DNA from 2 places in the Delftia sp. WY8 genome. Region 1 is predicted to be linked to the other one. Evidence: predicted binding sites of a transcription regulator. Region 1 holds the regulator's gene; the other holds the start of a gene.
What was found. The regulator HrcA, encoded in region 1, represses chaperone genes, less so after heat shock. The targets are predictions, from matches to a motif close to TTAGCACTCNNNNNNNNNGAGTGCTAA.
Positions count from the first base shown of each region.

Region 2: a site for HrcA is predicted at 2,868-2,894, ahead of rpoH (RNA polymerase sigma factor RpoH). Genes of this name have one in related genera too.

Region 1 is NZ_CP049795.1:4,948,755-4,955,088, forward strand. It holds gene recN (DNA repair protein RecN) at 1-1,010, opposite strand, end outside; gene G4D77_RS22775 (NAD kinase) at 1,013-1,909, opposite strand; gene hrcA (heat-inducible transcriptional repressor HrcA) at 1,940-2,944, shown strand; tRNA gene G4D77_RS22785 (tRNA-Ile) at 3,012-3,090, shown strand; tRNA gene G4D77_RS22790 (tRNA-Arg) at 3,259-3,335, shown strand; gene G4D77_RS22795 (CHASE2 domain-containing protein) at 3,415-5,793, opposite strand; gene G4D77_RS22800 (FecR family protein) at 5,821-6,334, opposite strand, start outside.
Region 2 is NZ_CP049795.1:2,194,060-2,200,393, reverse strand. It holds gene G4D77_RS10105 (fatty acid desaturase) at 1-18, opposite strand, end outside; gene G4D77_RS10100 (sterol desaturase family protein) at 15-761, opposite strand; gene G4D77_RS10095 (Bug family tripartite tricarboxylate transporter substrate binding protein) at 795-1,787, opposite strand; gene rpoH (RNA polymerase sigma factor RpoH) at 1,893-2,837, opposite strand; gene G4D77_RS10085 (2,3-butanediol dehydrogenase) at 3,102-4,169, opposite strand; gene G4D77_RS10080 (NAD(P)/FAD-dependent oxidoreductase) at 4,239-6,041, opposite strand.

The sequences.
Region 1 (6,334 bases):
ACGGCGGCATCCAGCTGCTGCAGCTCCTGGCGCCAGCCGGCCAGCAGTGCCGGCAGCTCATCGGGCGTGCGGCGGTAGCGGCGCGCCAGCTGCATCCACAGCGACAGGCGTGCATCCAGCTCGGCCAGGCGTTCGGGGTCCAGGTCGGCGCGGCGCAGATAGGCCTGCAGCGAATGGCGCGCATCCTGCACCTGGGCCGTGCACGAGGCCAGCACGTCGGCGATGTTCTGGAACTCGGGCTCCAGGTGTTCCTGGTTCTGTATCAGATGGCTGGCGCGGCCCAGCGGAGTGATCACGCCGGCCTCGTCGTCCTCCAGCATCTGCAGCGTGGTCTGGGCGGTGTCTATCAGGGTCTGGGCATGCGACAGGCGCGTGTGCTGGGCATTAAGCTCGTCCCACTCGTCGGCCTGCGGGGCCAGCTTGTCGAGTTCGGTGATCTGCCACTGCAGCCGTTCGCGTTCGCGCTGCAGGCTGTCCTGGGCGGATTGCGCATGCTGCAGGGCTTGTCGTGCCTGGCTCCAGCGGCTCCAGCAGGCCTGGACCTCGCGGCTGTCTATGCCTGCATAGGCGTCCAGCAGCGCGCGTGCTGCGTCGGGTCGCGTGAGGCTTTGCCAGGCATGCTGGCCGTGGATGTCGATCAGCTGCTCGCCCAGGGCGCGCAGCTGCGTGGCCGTGGCCGGCGTGCCGTTGATCCAGGCGCGGCTGCGGCCCTGGGTGTCCACCGTGCGCCGCAGCAGCAGGCTGTTGTCCTCGCAGGCCAGGCCTGCCGCCTCCAGCCAGGGGCGCAGCCGCGCGCAGCCGTCGAACTCCACGCAGATATCGGCCTGGGGGCAGCCTTCGCGCACCACGTCGGCGTCGGCGCGGGCGCCCAGGGCCAGCTGCAATGCATCGATCAGGATGGATTTGCCGGCGCCGGTCTCGCCGGTCAGCACGGTGAAGCCCGCATGCCAGTCCAGATCCAGGGCCTGCACGATCACGAAGTCGCGCAGCACGATGCGCTTGAGCGCCATGGTCAGGCGCCTCCCTCGTTCCAGCCCAGTTTCTTGCGCAGCGTGGCGAAGTAGTTCCAGCCCTTGGGGTGCAGAAAGCGCACGCTGTGGTGGGCGCGGCTCACGAGGATGCGGTCGCCGTGCTGCAGCGAGGCCAGCGACTGCATGTCGAAATTGGCGCTGACATCGCGCCCGGCCACGACTTCGATCGTGACCTCGTTGGCATCGGACAGCACGATGGGGCGATTGGACAGGTTGTGCGGCGCAATGGGTGCCATGACCCAGGCGGGGATGGACGGATGCATCATCGGCCCGCCAGCGGACAGGGCATAGGCCGTGGAGCCCGTGGGCGTGGCCACGATCAGGCCGTCGGCGCGCTGGTTGGAGACAAAGCGGCCGCCGACCTCGATGCGCAACTCCACCATGCCGGAGGTGCCGCCGCGGTTGACCACCACGTCGTTCATGGCCAGGGCCTCGAACACGCATTCGCCCTCGCGGATCACGCGGGCGCACATCAGGGGACGCAGGTCTTCTTCGTACTCGCCCTGCAGCATGGGGGTGAGCGTGGCCTCGAAGTCCTCCAGCGCGATGTCGGTGACAAAGCCCAGGCGGCCCTGGTTCACCCCGATCAGGGGCGTTCCGTATTGCGCCAGGTGCCGGCTCACGCCGAGCATGGTGCCGTCGCCGCCGACGACCAGGCCCAGGTCGCAATGCCTGCCCAGGCCATCGACATCGAGGGTGGGGTAGTCTGTGAGCCCTGCGTGCAGGGCCGATTGGGTATCGAGCACGACTTCGCAGCCCTGGCGCCTGAGGAAGTCCGCAATGCGCTCGAGCGCGTTGCTGGCATTCTCGGACGGGGCGCTTGCGCTGGGAGCGTGGTACTTCCCGATCAAGGCAACGTGGCGAAACGTGGACGTCATTTCTGGAAATTACATCATTAAAATCATCACATGCTCGACGAACGTGCCAAGTTGTTGCTCAAAGCGCTGATCGAGCGTTACATCGCTGACGGCCAGCCTGTGGGCTCGCGGACCCTGTCGCGTGCGTCGGGGCTTGAATTGTCGCCTGCCACGATACGCAATGTGATGGCTGACCTCGAAGACCTGGGGTTGATCATCAGTCCGCACACCTCGGCCGGCCGCATTCCGACCGCCCGGGGCTACCGGCTGTTCGTGGACACCATGCTCACGGCGGACCGTGCAGATATCGTGACGCCCGAGCTCGTGCCCGAGCAGCCGCAGAAAGTCATAGCCAACGCCGCCAATCTGCTGTCCAGCCTTTCCCAGTTCGTGGGCGTGGTGCTGGTGCCTCGCCGTACCTCGGTGTTCAAGCACATCGAATTCGTGCGACTGTCGGAGCGGCGCTTTCTGGTCATCATCGTCTCGCCCGACGGTGACGTGCAAAACCGCGTCATCTTCACCGACGTGGATTACTCGGCCTCTCAGCTGATCGAGGCATCGAACTTTCTCAACAGCCACTACGCAGGCCTGGCCATGGAAGAGGTGCGCGAGCGCCTCAAGGGCGAGGTCGAGCTTTTGCGCGGCGAGGTGGCCACCCTCATGCAGGCAGCCGTCAACGTGGGCACGGAGGCCATGACCAGTGCCCAGGAGGACGTGGTCATCGCGGGCGAGCGCAACCTGCTGTCGGTCAGCGATTTCTCCAGCGACATGGGCAATCTGCGCCGCGCCTTCGACCTGTTCGAGCAAAAGACCCAGATCCTCAGGCTGCTGGATTTCTCCAGCCAGGCTGAAGGTGTGCGCATCTACATCGGGGGCGAAAGCCAGGTCGTGCCCTTCGAGGAGCTGTCCGTGGTCAGCGCGCCCTACGAGCTCGACGGCAAGGTGGTGGGCACGCTGGGCGTGATCGGCCCCACCCGCATGCACTACGACCGCATGATCCAGATCGTGGACATCACCTCCAAGCTGGTCAGCAACGCGCTGAGCCACAAGCGCTGAGCCGCGCAGGTTAGGATCTACAATAGCTGTTTGCCATGGCGTGCATCCGCGCTGCCTTGGTGAATCAGGGGCCTTAGCTCATGCTTGGTTAGAGCAGCGGACTCATAATCCGTTGGTGCCCAGTTCGACTCTGGGAGGCCCTACCATTCATTGGTATGAAAAAGCCTGCCGCCTTTCCGGGCGGCAGGCTTTTTTGCTGGGCGCGACGCTGCCGGCTGGCATGGCTGCCATTGAATGCGACTTCCAGGTTTTTTGCAGAAATATGGCGCTTTTGCCTGGAAGCTCCAAAACCCGCTGCTACAATGCGAAGCGTTGCGGCTGTAGCTCAGCTGGATAGAGTACTTGGCTACGAACCAAGGGGTCGTGGGTTCGATTCCTGCCAGCCGCACCAAAAAACGCAAAGCCCTGAAGTTGAAAGACTTCAGGGCTTTTTCGTTTTCACGGGCCCTCCGCCGGGATGACACCCCCGGTCAGGCTTGCTGCGCCTTCGGCAGCACGATGCTGAAGGTGCTTCCCTGGCCTGGCGCGCTTTCTATCTGCAGCTGCCCGCCATGGCGGGCAGCCACGGTGCGGACAAAGGCCAGCCCAAGGCCTGCGCCGTCCAGGTGCTGATGGTGGTCCAGGCGCTCGAAGGGCTGGCTCAGGCGGGCGACGGCCTGCGCATCCATGCCGGGTCCGTGGTCCCGGATGGCGATGCGGCAATGGCCGGCGTCCTGCAGCAGCAGGCATTGCACCGTGGCGCCGCTTGCCGGTTGCCCGTGCGCTCCGTACTTGATGGCGTTGCCGATCAGGTTGACGGCTGCGCGGTGGAGCATGCCCGGGTCGCCCAGCACGGGGCATTCCTGCTCGGGCAGGCTGAATTCCAGCTGCACATGGGCGGCGCTGGCCTGGGCCCAGCAGCTTTCCACGGCCTGGTCCAGCACCAGGCCCAGGTCCAGCTGCTGCTGGCGCAGCGCCTGCTGCTGGGCACGAGCCAGGTGCACGAAATCGTCGGCCAGCTGCAGGGAGGCCTGGGCATAGCCTTCGATGCGCGGGAGCAGCATGCCCAGGTCGGGCGCTTGTACGGAACCACGCTGCATCTCCAGCAAGGTGATGATGGATGCCACGGGCGCCCGGATGTCGTGCGAGATGAACTGCATGGCCTGGTCGCGCTGGGCCTGGGCGCTGCGCAGATCGCTGATATCGACCAGGGTGATCAGCCAGCCCGTGGTGGGCGGAGCCTCGAAGGCCTGGACCAGCAGCATCAGGCTGCGGCCGCGGCCGTCGCGCCCCTCGCTGCTGAGCGGCAGGCCGCCGGCGGCAAGCGCCCTGGCCGTGAGCAGTGGGCTGCCGGCTTGCGGGCCGGGCGCCGTGTCCAGCGCCCGCAGGCCATCGAGCAGCCTGGGAAGGGAGTCGCCAGCGCGCAGGTCGTGATCCAGGCTGCGCGCATAGGCATGGGCCGCGGCATTGGCCAGCAGCACATGGCCCTGGCGGTCGCAGACAAAGGTGGGCGAGGGCAACTGGCGCAGGCTTTCGCTGACGAAATGGTGCAGGGCGCGCAGTTGCCGCGAAGCCTGCTCGACGGCGGCAATGCGCTGGTCCAGCAGGTCGCCGCCCAGGCGCAGCGCGGTGGGCAGGCCCTGGCCCTGCAGGTCTCGCAGTTCCAGCGCCAGAAAGCGGGCGGCGGCGCGCAGGCGCAGCCAGCTCCACAGCGGATAGGCCAGGGCCAGGCCCAGAAGGGCTGCGGCAGGGGCCGTCTGCACCTGCAAGATGCGTGGTGCCAGCCCGGCCAGCGACAGGCAGGCCAGGGCCAGCAGCGCGCAGGCCAGCATGCCGCCCGAAGGGCCCAGCCAGGCCAGGGCCAGCAGGGCCAGCAGCACGGCTGCGGTGTTGAGCGCACGGTCCAGCCCCGCCGAAGCGCGGTGTACGTGCGAGCCCTGCAGGCTGCCGTTGAGCACATGGGCCAGCATTTCCACGCTGGAGATGGGGCGCGCGCTGGCACCCAGCGGTGCGGTGAACTGCGCTCCCAGTCCGGCGGCCGTCGTTCCTATGAGCACGTATTTGCCGCGAAATGCCGCAGCAGGAATGCGGCCGCGCAGCACGTCGATGTACGAATAGGTGGTGAAGGGCGAGCGGTCACGCGCGCCCTGCTCGGGCCTGGCCTGTGCGAAGGCAATGATCTCCCGCTGGCGGCGCTGCCATGCGGGTGTGCCGGGGTCCAGCGGCGGCACGGGTTCGGGGCGGGCGCATGCGCGGCCGTGCTGGCCCACGCAGTGCAGGGCCAGCGCCATGTGCCACCAGGGCTGCTGCGCGCTGCCTTCAATGGCATGGAAGCTGCGCACGGCGCCGTCGGAATCCACGGGCAGCTGGGTGTGGCCCAGCGCTGCCGCAGCCTGTGCAAAGGCCGGCAGCGGATCCGTGCCCGGCGCCACGGGCAAGGCGGTGCGGCCGCTGCGCTGCAGGACGCGCGCCAGCAGCAGGTCATCGCCGGGATAGTCCAGATCTTCTTCGCTGAGCATCACGTCCAGGCCGATGGCGCGCGGCGGGGCCTGGCTGATGCGCTCCAGCAGGCCCGCGTGCAGGGCACGCCTCCAGGGCCAGCGGCCTATGGCGTCGATGCTGGCATCGTCGATGGCCACGATGACGATGTCCTGAGATGCCTTGGGGCGGTGCAGCCAGCTGGCCGTGTCCTGCACCAGTCCGTTGATGCGCTCCAGCTGCCCGTCACCGCTGAGCCAGAACACCAGGGACAGCAGTCCCGCCGCCAGCAGCAGCCAGTCCCGCCGCAGCCCCCGGCCACGCGCGGGCGCCGGCTGCACCTGCTGCGCCGGCGTGGCGGGACTGTCAGGCGAAGGCGGCAGGGTGGACAAGCGCGGTCAAGGATTGAACGGGTGCGGTTACTGGCGCTGCAGGCGCTCTCCGCTGCCCGATTGCATCATCTCGCCGCTGGCATCGACGATCCAGCTGCCGGTGCGGAACTGGCGTGCGGCCGAGAAATCGCTGCGCAGGCCGTTGGCGTCCTCGATCTGCAGCCGCAGGTAGTAGCTGCCTGCGGGCAGGTCCTCGGTGCTCCATTGCGGCTGGTCGGTCCAGAGGTCAACCAGCGGCGCGGTGAACTCCTGGTCGCGCGCCACCATCACGTGGTAGCGCTGGCCGGGCTCGCCACTCCAGCGGATCTGGCGGCTGCCCTCGGCGGGGCCGTCGCCCATCTGCAGCGCGCTGGCCGAGGGCTGGGGCGGCACGGCCGCCAGCTGCATGGCCTGGGCTGCGGCGAACGGGCCCTGGTCGGGCTTGCCGTCGGCCAGCGTGCGGATGCTGGCGGCGCGCCAAAGATAGCGGCCGGCCGGCAGCCGGGCCAGCGCGGCTGCGGGCAATGTGCAGTCGTTCAGGTCGCGCGCGTCGATGGCGGGT
Region 2 (6,334 bases), 2.8 Mb from region 1:
AGCAGGCGGTCGGCTCATTCCGTCCTGGGCCGGGCCGTGGCGGGCAGGGCCACGCGCGTGCGCATCAGCCGGTCCATGAAGGCCAGCGCAAAGCCATAGTTGCCGTTGGGCCGGGCATGGTGCAGGTGGTGGCGCCGGCTGGCGGCCAGCGCATGCGTGTCGGACACCCCGGGAAAGAAGTCGTAGTTGGAGTGGCCTATGACGTTCAGCAGCAGGCTGAGTACCGGCACCGAGGCCAGCGACCAGAAACTGAAGTCATGCACCACCATGGGCAACAGGATGACGTTGCCCAGCATCAGCGCCTCGATGGGATGGAAGCTGTAGGTGGACCACGGCGTGGTGACGATGGAGCGGTGATGGTCACCATGAAAGCGCCCCAGCAGCCGCGTATGCAGCAGGCGGTGGTTGATCCAGAAATGCACATCGTTCCAGATCAGCAGCACCACGATTTCGACGGCAATGCGCCAGGGGCCTGCATCGGGCTCCAGCCGCGCCCACCCCAGTTGCAGAAGGCCCCAGGGCACGATCATGCCGATGCCGAAGATCAGCACCGAATGCAGCGACTGGCGCCATTCGCGCTGCAACTGGTCGGGCTTGAGCGGGCGCGTGTCCAGCACGCGGCCCACGCCGCGCCGCTGCAGCCAGCGCGTGAGCGCCGTCATGCCCCAGCCGCCGGCCAGGTAGAGCACGCCAAAGAAGGCCAGGCCCCAGGCCATGACCTGCCAGGCGTTGAGTTCGGTAAAGGCTTGGGCTGCGGTCATGGGGGTGTCAAAGAGGGCACGTCACTGGGCGCATCATTGTGCGCGTATGCCCTGTTCGCGGATGATGCGGCCCAGCGTCGCCACGTCCTGGCGCATGCGCAGGGCCAGGCCTTCGGGCGAGCTGCCCACGGCCTGCCAGCCCTGGGCGGCCAGGCGCGCGCGCATCTCGGGCGAGCGCACGATCTCGCTCACGGCCTCGGCCAGCTTGTGCACATGGGCGGCGGGCATGGCCTTGGGCGCGGCCACGGCGTTCCAGATCTCCAGGTCGAAATCGCCCACGCCCAGCTCCTTGAGGCTGGGCAGGCCCGGCGCCAGCGGGCTGCGCGCGGCCGAGGTCACGGCCACGCCGCGCAGCTTGCCGGCCTGGACCTGGGCCATGGCCAGCGCGGGCGGCAGCATGGACAGCTGCAGGTCGCCGCCCTGGATGGCGTTGAACACCTGCGGGTAGCCGGGATAGGGAATGTGCTCGGGCCTGAGCGCGGAGCGGCTCTTGAGCAGCTCCATGCCCAGGTGGCCCACGGTGCCCACGCCGGGCGAGCCGTAGCTCCAGCGGCTGCCGGCCTGGGCAGCGGCCTCCAGGAAGGCCCGGCCCTCGGGCGCGCCGGCCGGCGCCACCAGCACCAGGGGTGCCACGCCGATCAGGCTGACGGGCTGCAGGTCCTTGACGGGGTCGTAGCGCACGGCGGGGTTGAGCAGGCGGGCAATCGTCAGGTTGCCGTTGATCATCACGCTGAAGGTATGGCCATCGCGCGCACGGGCCACCTGCTCGCCTGCAATGTTGCCGCCTGCTCCCACCTTGTTCTCGACGATGACGGGCTGGCCCAGACGCTTTTCCAGCGGCTCGGCCAGGGCGCGCGCCGTGAGGTCGGGGGAGGAGCCCGCGGGAAAGCCCACGATCAGATGCAGGGGCCTGCTGGGCCACTGGTCGCCCGCCACGGCGGCGCAAGGCAGCAGGGCCGAAGCCAGGGCGGTGGCCAAGGCATTGGCGAAGAGGCGGCGTAGTGGCGAGATGGCGCTGGCGGGCATGGGGTACGTGGGGGCCGCAAAGGCTGCGGGCAATAAAAAACCCGGAGATTATCCGGGTTTGTCTTGAAGCAGCCTGTCAGCCCAGGCCGTCAGGCCGTCAGGCCATCAGGCGAACTCGGCCAGGGCCTTCTTCATCTTCTTCATGGCAGCCACCTCGATCTGGCGAATGCGCTCGGCGCTCACGCCATACACGGCGGCCAGCTCATGCAGCGTCATGCCGCCCGAGCCGTCATCGTTGACCTTGAGCCAGCGCTCCTCGACGATGCGGCGGCTGCGGTCGTCCAGCGAATCCAGCGCCATGGCAATGCCGTCGGTGGCCAGGTGGTCACGCTGGCGCGACTCGATCATGGCCGTGGGCTCATGTGCGCCGTCGGCCAGATAGGCGATGGGGCCGAAGGCCTGCTCGCCATCATCGCTGGGCGAGGGGTCCAGCAGCACGTCGCCACCGGCCAGGCGCGTTTCCATCTCCATGACTTCTTCGCGCTTGACGTTGAGCTTCTCGGCCATGGCGTCGATCTCGCCGGAGGTCAGCGTGTCGCGCAGCATGGCGCCGTCCTCGGCCATGGCGGCGTCGGACTTCAGTCCCTGCTTCATGGAGCGCAGGTTGAAGAACAGCTTGCGCTGGGCCTTGGTCGTGGCGACCTTGACCATGCGCCAGTTCTTGAGGATGTACTCGTGGATCTCGGCCTTGATCCAGTGCATGGCGTAGCTCACCAAGCGCACGTTCTGATCGGGATCGAAGCGCTTGACGGCCTTCATCAGGCCGACATTGCCTTCCTGGATCAGGTCGCCGTGGGGCAGGCCGTAACCCAGGTACTGGCGCGAGATGGACACCACCAGGCGCAGGTGGGACATCACCAGACGCCCTGCGGCGTCCAGGTCACTGTGTTCCTTGAGCTTGCGGGCGTAGTCCTGCTCTTCCTCGAGGGTGAGCATGGGCAGGCGGTTGACCGCGGAAATGTAGGCATCCAGATTGCCCAGAGGCGGCACCAGGGCCCAGGGGTTAGCGGGCGCCAAGGTGGTCGCAATGGAGCCGGAGGCGTTTGTCATTGCAGAGTTCCTTTCTTCCATTCCTTCATATTAGCACTCGTTAGGATTGAGTGCTAAAGCCGAAGTTCCGCGGGTTTTTCAGTCGGTTGCAGAAATCTTCGGTACTGCAAAAGTCGCTTCTGGCTAGTCTGAGCGATTTTTGGAAACCCTGCTTGCCGGCGGGAGGCATGTGTCGGCCCCCGCCGGGTTTTGACCCCTTTGCGCCCGGCTCCGCCGGCGACCGGCACGAAAGATCCAGGTTCGTGCAGTCGCGGTGCCCAGCGGCTATTTGAACCGTGGCTGCACGATGATCTTCACCGCCGACTCGTTGTTGTGGATCAGCGTGTCAAAGCCCTGGGCCACCAGGTCATCGAGCTGGATGCGCTGGGTGATGAAGGGCTCGAGGTTGATCTTGCCCTCCTCGACCAGCTTGATGGTTTCCTGGTGGTCGTTGCAGTAGGCGATGGTGCCGCGCACGTCCAGCTCCTTCATGACCACGCTGTGCACGTTGATGGTGGCCGGATGGCTCCAGATGGACACGATCACCACCACGCCCGTGGCCTTCGTCGCGGCCACCAGCGTGTCCAGCACCTTGTTCACGCTGGTGCATTCGAACGACACATCCACGCCCTTGCCGCCGGTGAGCTTCATCACCTCGGCCACCACGTCCACCTCGGAGGGGTCCAGGATGTGATCGGCCACGCCCGATTCACGCGCCTTTTGCTTGCGCTTGGCACTGAGCTCGGTGATGACGACGGTCAGGCCCTTGGCCTTGAGGATGGCCGACAGCAGCAGGCCGATGGGGCCGGCGCCGCCCACCAGTGCCACATCGCCGGCCTTCGCTCCGCTGCGGGTGTAGGCATGGTGGCCCACGGACAGCGGCTCGATCAGCGCGGCCTGGTCCAGTGGAATGGCATCGGAGATGGGATGCACCCAGCGGCGCTTGACGGCAATCCGCTCGGACAGCCCGCCACCGCGCCCGCCCAGGCCGATGAAGTTCATGTCCTTGGACAGGTGGTAGTTGTCGCCCGGCCCCGTGGGCACATCGTCGGCCACGATGTAGGGCTCCACCACCACATGCTGGCCGACCTGGATATCGTCCACCCCCGCGCCCACGGCGTACACCACGCCCGAGAACTCATGCCCCATGGTGATGGGTGCGGACTCGCCCGAGATGGGATGCGGGTGGCCGCAGGGCGGGATGAAGATCGGCCCTTCCATGAACTCATGCAGATCCGTGCCGCAGATGCCGCACCAGGCCACTTCGATGCCCACGGTGCCGGGCTCCACCACGGGTTCGGGGATGTCCTCGATGCGGATGTCGCCCCGGTCGTGGAAACGTGCTGCTTTCATGATTGAACTTTCTGTTTTGCAAGGCTGGGTTGGCGGGCGGCACAGCCGCCCCATGGCGATTATTCGGCCTTACCGCAGGTGATGAACTTGCTGCAGGTCATAGACACGCACCGGCAGGCCTTCCTGCCGCGCCTTGAGCTGCAGCGCCAGGTACAGCGAGTAGTGGCGCGACTGGTGCAGGTTGCCGCCGTGGAACCACAGCGCCTCTTGCTGCGTGGGCTTCCACATGTTGCGCTGCTCGCCCTCCCACGGTCCCGGGTCCTTGGTGGTGTCCGAGCCCAGGCCCCAGACCTTGCCTACCTTGTCCGCCACCTCCTGGCTGATCAGGTCGGCCACCCAGCCGTTCATGGAGCCATAGCCGGTCGCGTAGACCACCAGGTCCGCCGGCAGCTCGGTGCCATCGGCCAGCACCACCGCGTTTTCCGACAGGTGGCTGATCTGCTTGCCCGCCTGCAGCTTGATGCTGCCGTCGATCACCAGATCGCAGGCCCCCACGTCGATGTAGTAGCCCGAGGCGCGGCGCAGGTACTTCATGAAAAGGCCCGAGTCGTCATCCCCGAAGTCCAGCATGAAGCCGGTCGCCTCCAGCTGGCGGTAGAACTGAGCGTCGCGCTCGCGGATGCGGTTGTACACCGGCACCTGGAAGTCGGCCATGATGCGGTAGGGCAGCGAGGCAAAGATCAGGTCCGCCTTCCTGGTCGTCACGCCGCTGGCCACGGCGCGCTCCGAGTACAGGTCACCCAGGCCGATGTCCATCAGCGAATCGGAGCGCACGATGTGCGTGGACGAGCGCTGCACCATGGTCACATCGGCGCCGTGCTCCCACAGGGCCGCGCAGATGTCGTGGGCGGAATTGTTGGCGCCGATCACCACCACCTTCTTGCCCGCGTAGGCGTCCGGGCCATGGTGCTGGGACGAGTGCTGCTGCTCGCCCTTGAAGATGTCCTGGCCCTTGATCTTGGGCACATTCGCCTTGCCCGACATGCCGGTGGCGAACACCACATGCCTGGGGCGCAGCACCTGCGTCTCGCCATTGCGCTCCACGGTGACTTCCCATTCCTGCCGGTCCTCATCGAAGCGGGCGTTCAGGCAGTTGGTGGACGGCCAGTAGTTGACCTCCATCACCTTGGTGTACATCTCCAGCCAGTCGCCGATCTTGTCCTTGGGCGCGAACACGGGCCAGTTGTCCGGGAAAGGCATGTACGGCAGGTGGTCGTACCAGACCGGGTCGTGCAGGCACAGCGATTTATAGCGGTTGCGCCACTGGTCGCCAGGGCGCGCCTGGCGGTCGATGACGATGTGCGATACCCCCAGCTGGCGCAGCCGCGCGCCCAGCGCAATGCCGCCCTGGCCGCCGCCGATGACGAGCACGAAAGGCTGCCTGTCGCGGCCCAGTTCCTGGGCCTCCTGCTGGCGGCGCTCCAGCCAGGTCTGGCGGCCACGCCGGATGCCGTGCTCGGCCCCCATCGGGCGGCGCGTGCCCATGGGTTCCTCATGGCCCTTGAGCTCCTGGGCGGCCGTCAGCAGCGTCCAGATGCGCCCGTCCCTGATACGGACATGGCCGCCGCCGCGCGCATGGCGCGTGTCGAGCACGATCCAGGCGGACACCACGCCATCGGCCTCCTCCACCGTCTCGCGCTCGTCCAGCGAAAGGCGCACGGGCGCAGCGGCGTCCAGCTGGGCAGCCAGCATGTCGGCGATCTGGCTGCGCCCTTCCATGGTCTTGATGTTCCAGGTCAGCAGCACCAGGTCGCGCCAGTAGCATTCGTCGGCGAACAGGCGGCTGGCGGCCGCGAAGTCGCGGTCTCCCAGGGCATGGTTGAGTTGGTCAAGCATCGCCTTGGCGCGGGCGTTGGGCGTCGTATCGGTCATGGTTGTCTCCTTGATGCGGTCATGCCCGCTGGTTTTTCTTCGGGCAGTCGCTCTTACGCAATCACCATGCCAGGCAGGCCCGGCGGCAGGATGCGCCAGGCAAATCAAGGGGTTGCCTGCGCGCCTCCGGTACAAACCCTGCGCCTTGCACCCCGCTGCCCGGCGTTGCCGCCCGCGACAGGTGGGGCAGCCCTGCGACACCTGTCGCACCAGGCGTGCTGCAGCGCAGCAGGGGCAGTGGGTAAGTCTTGATTGGCGCTGCGCCGCACAGGGCACAGAATCGTCTGCGGCAC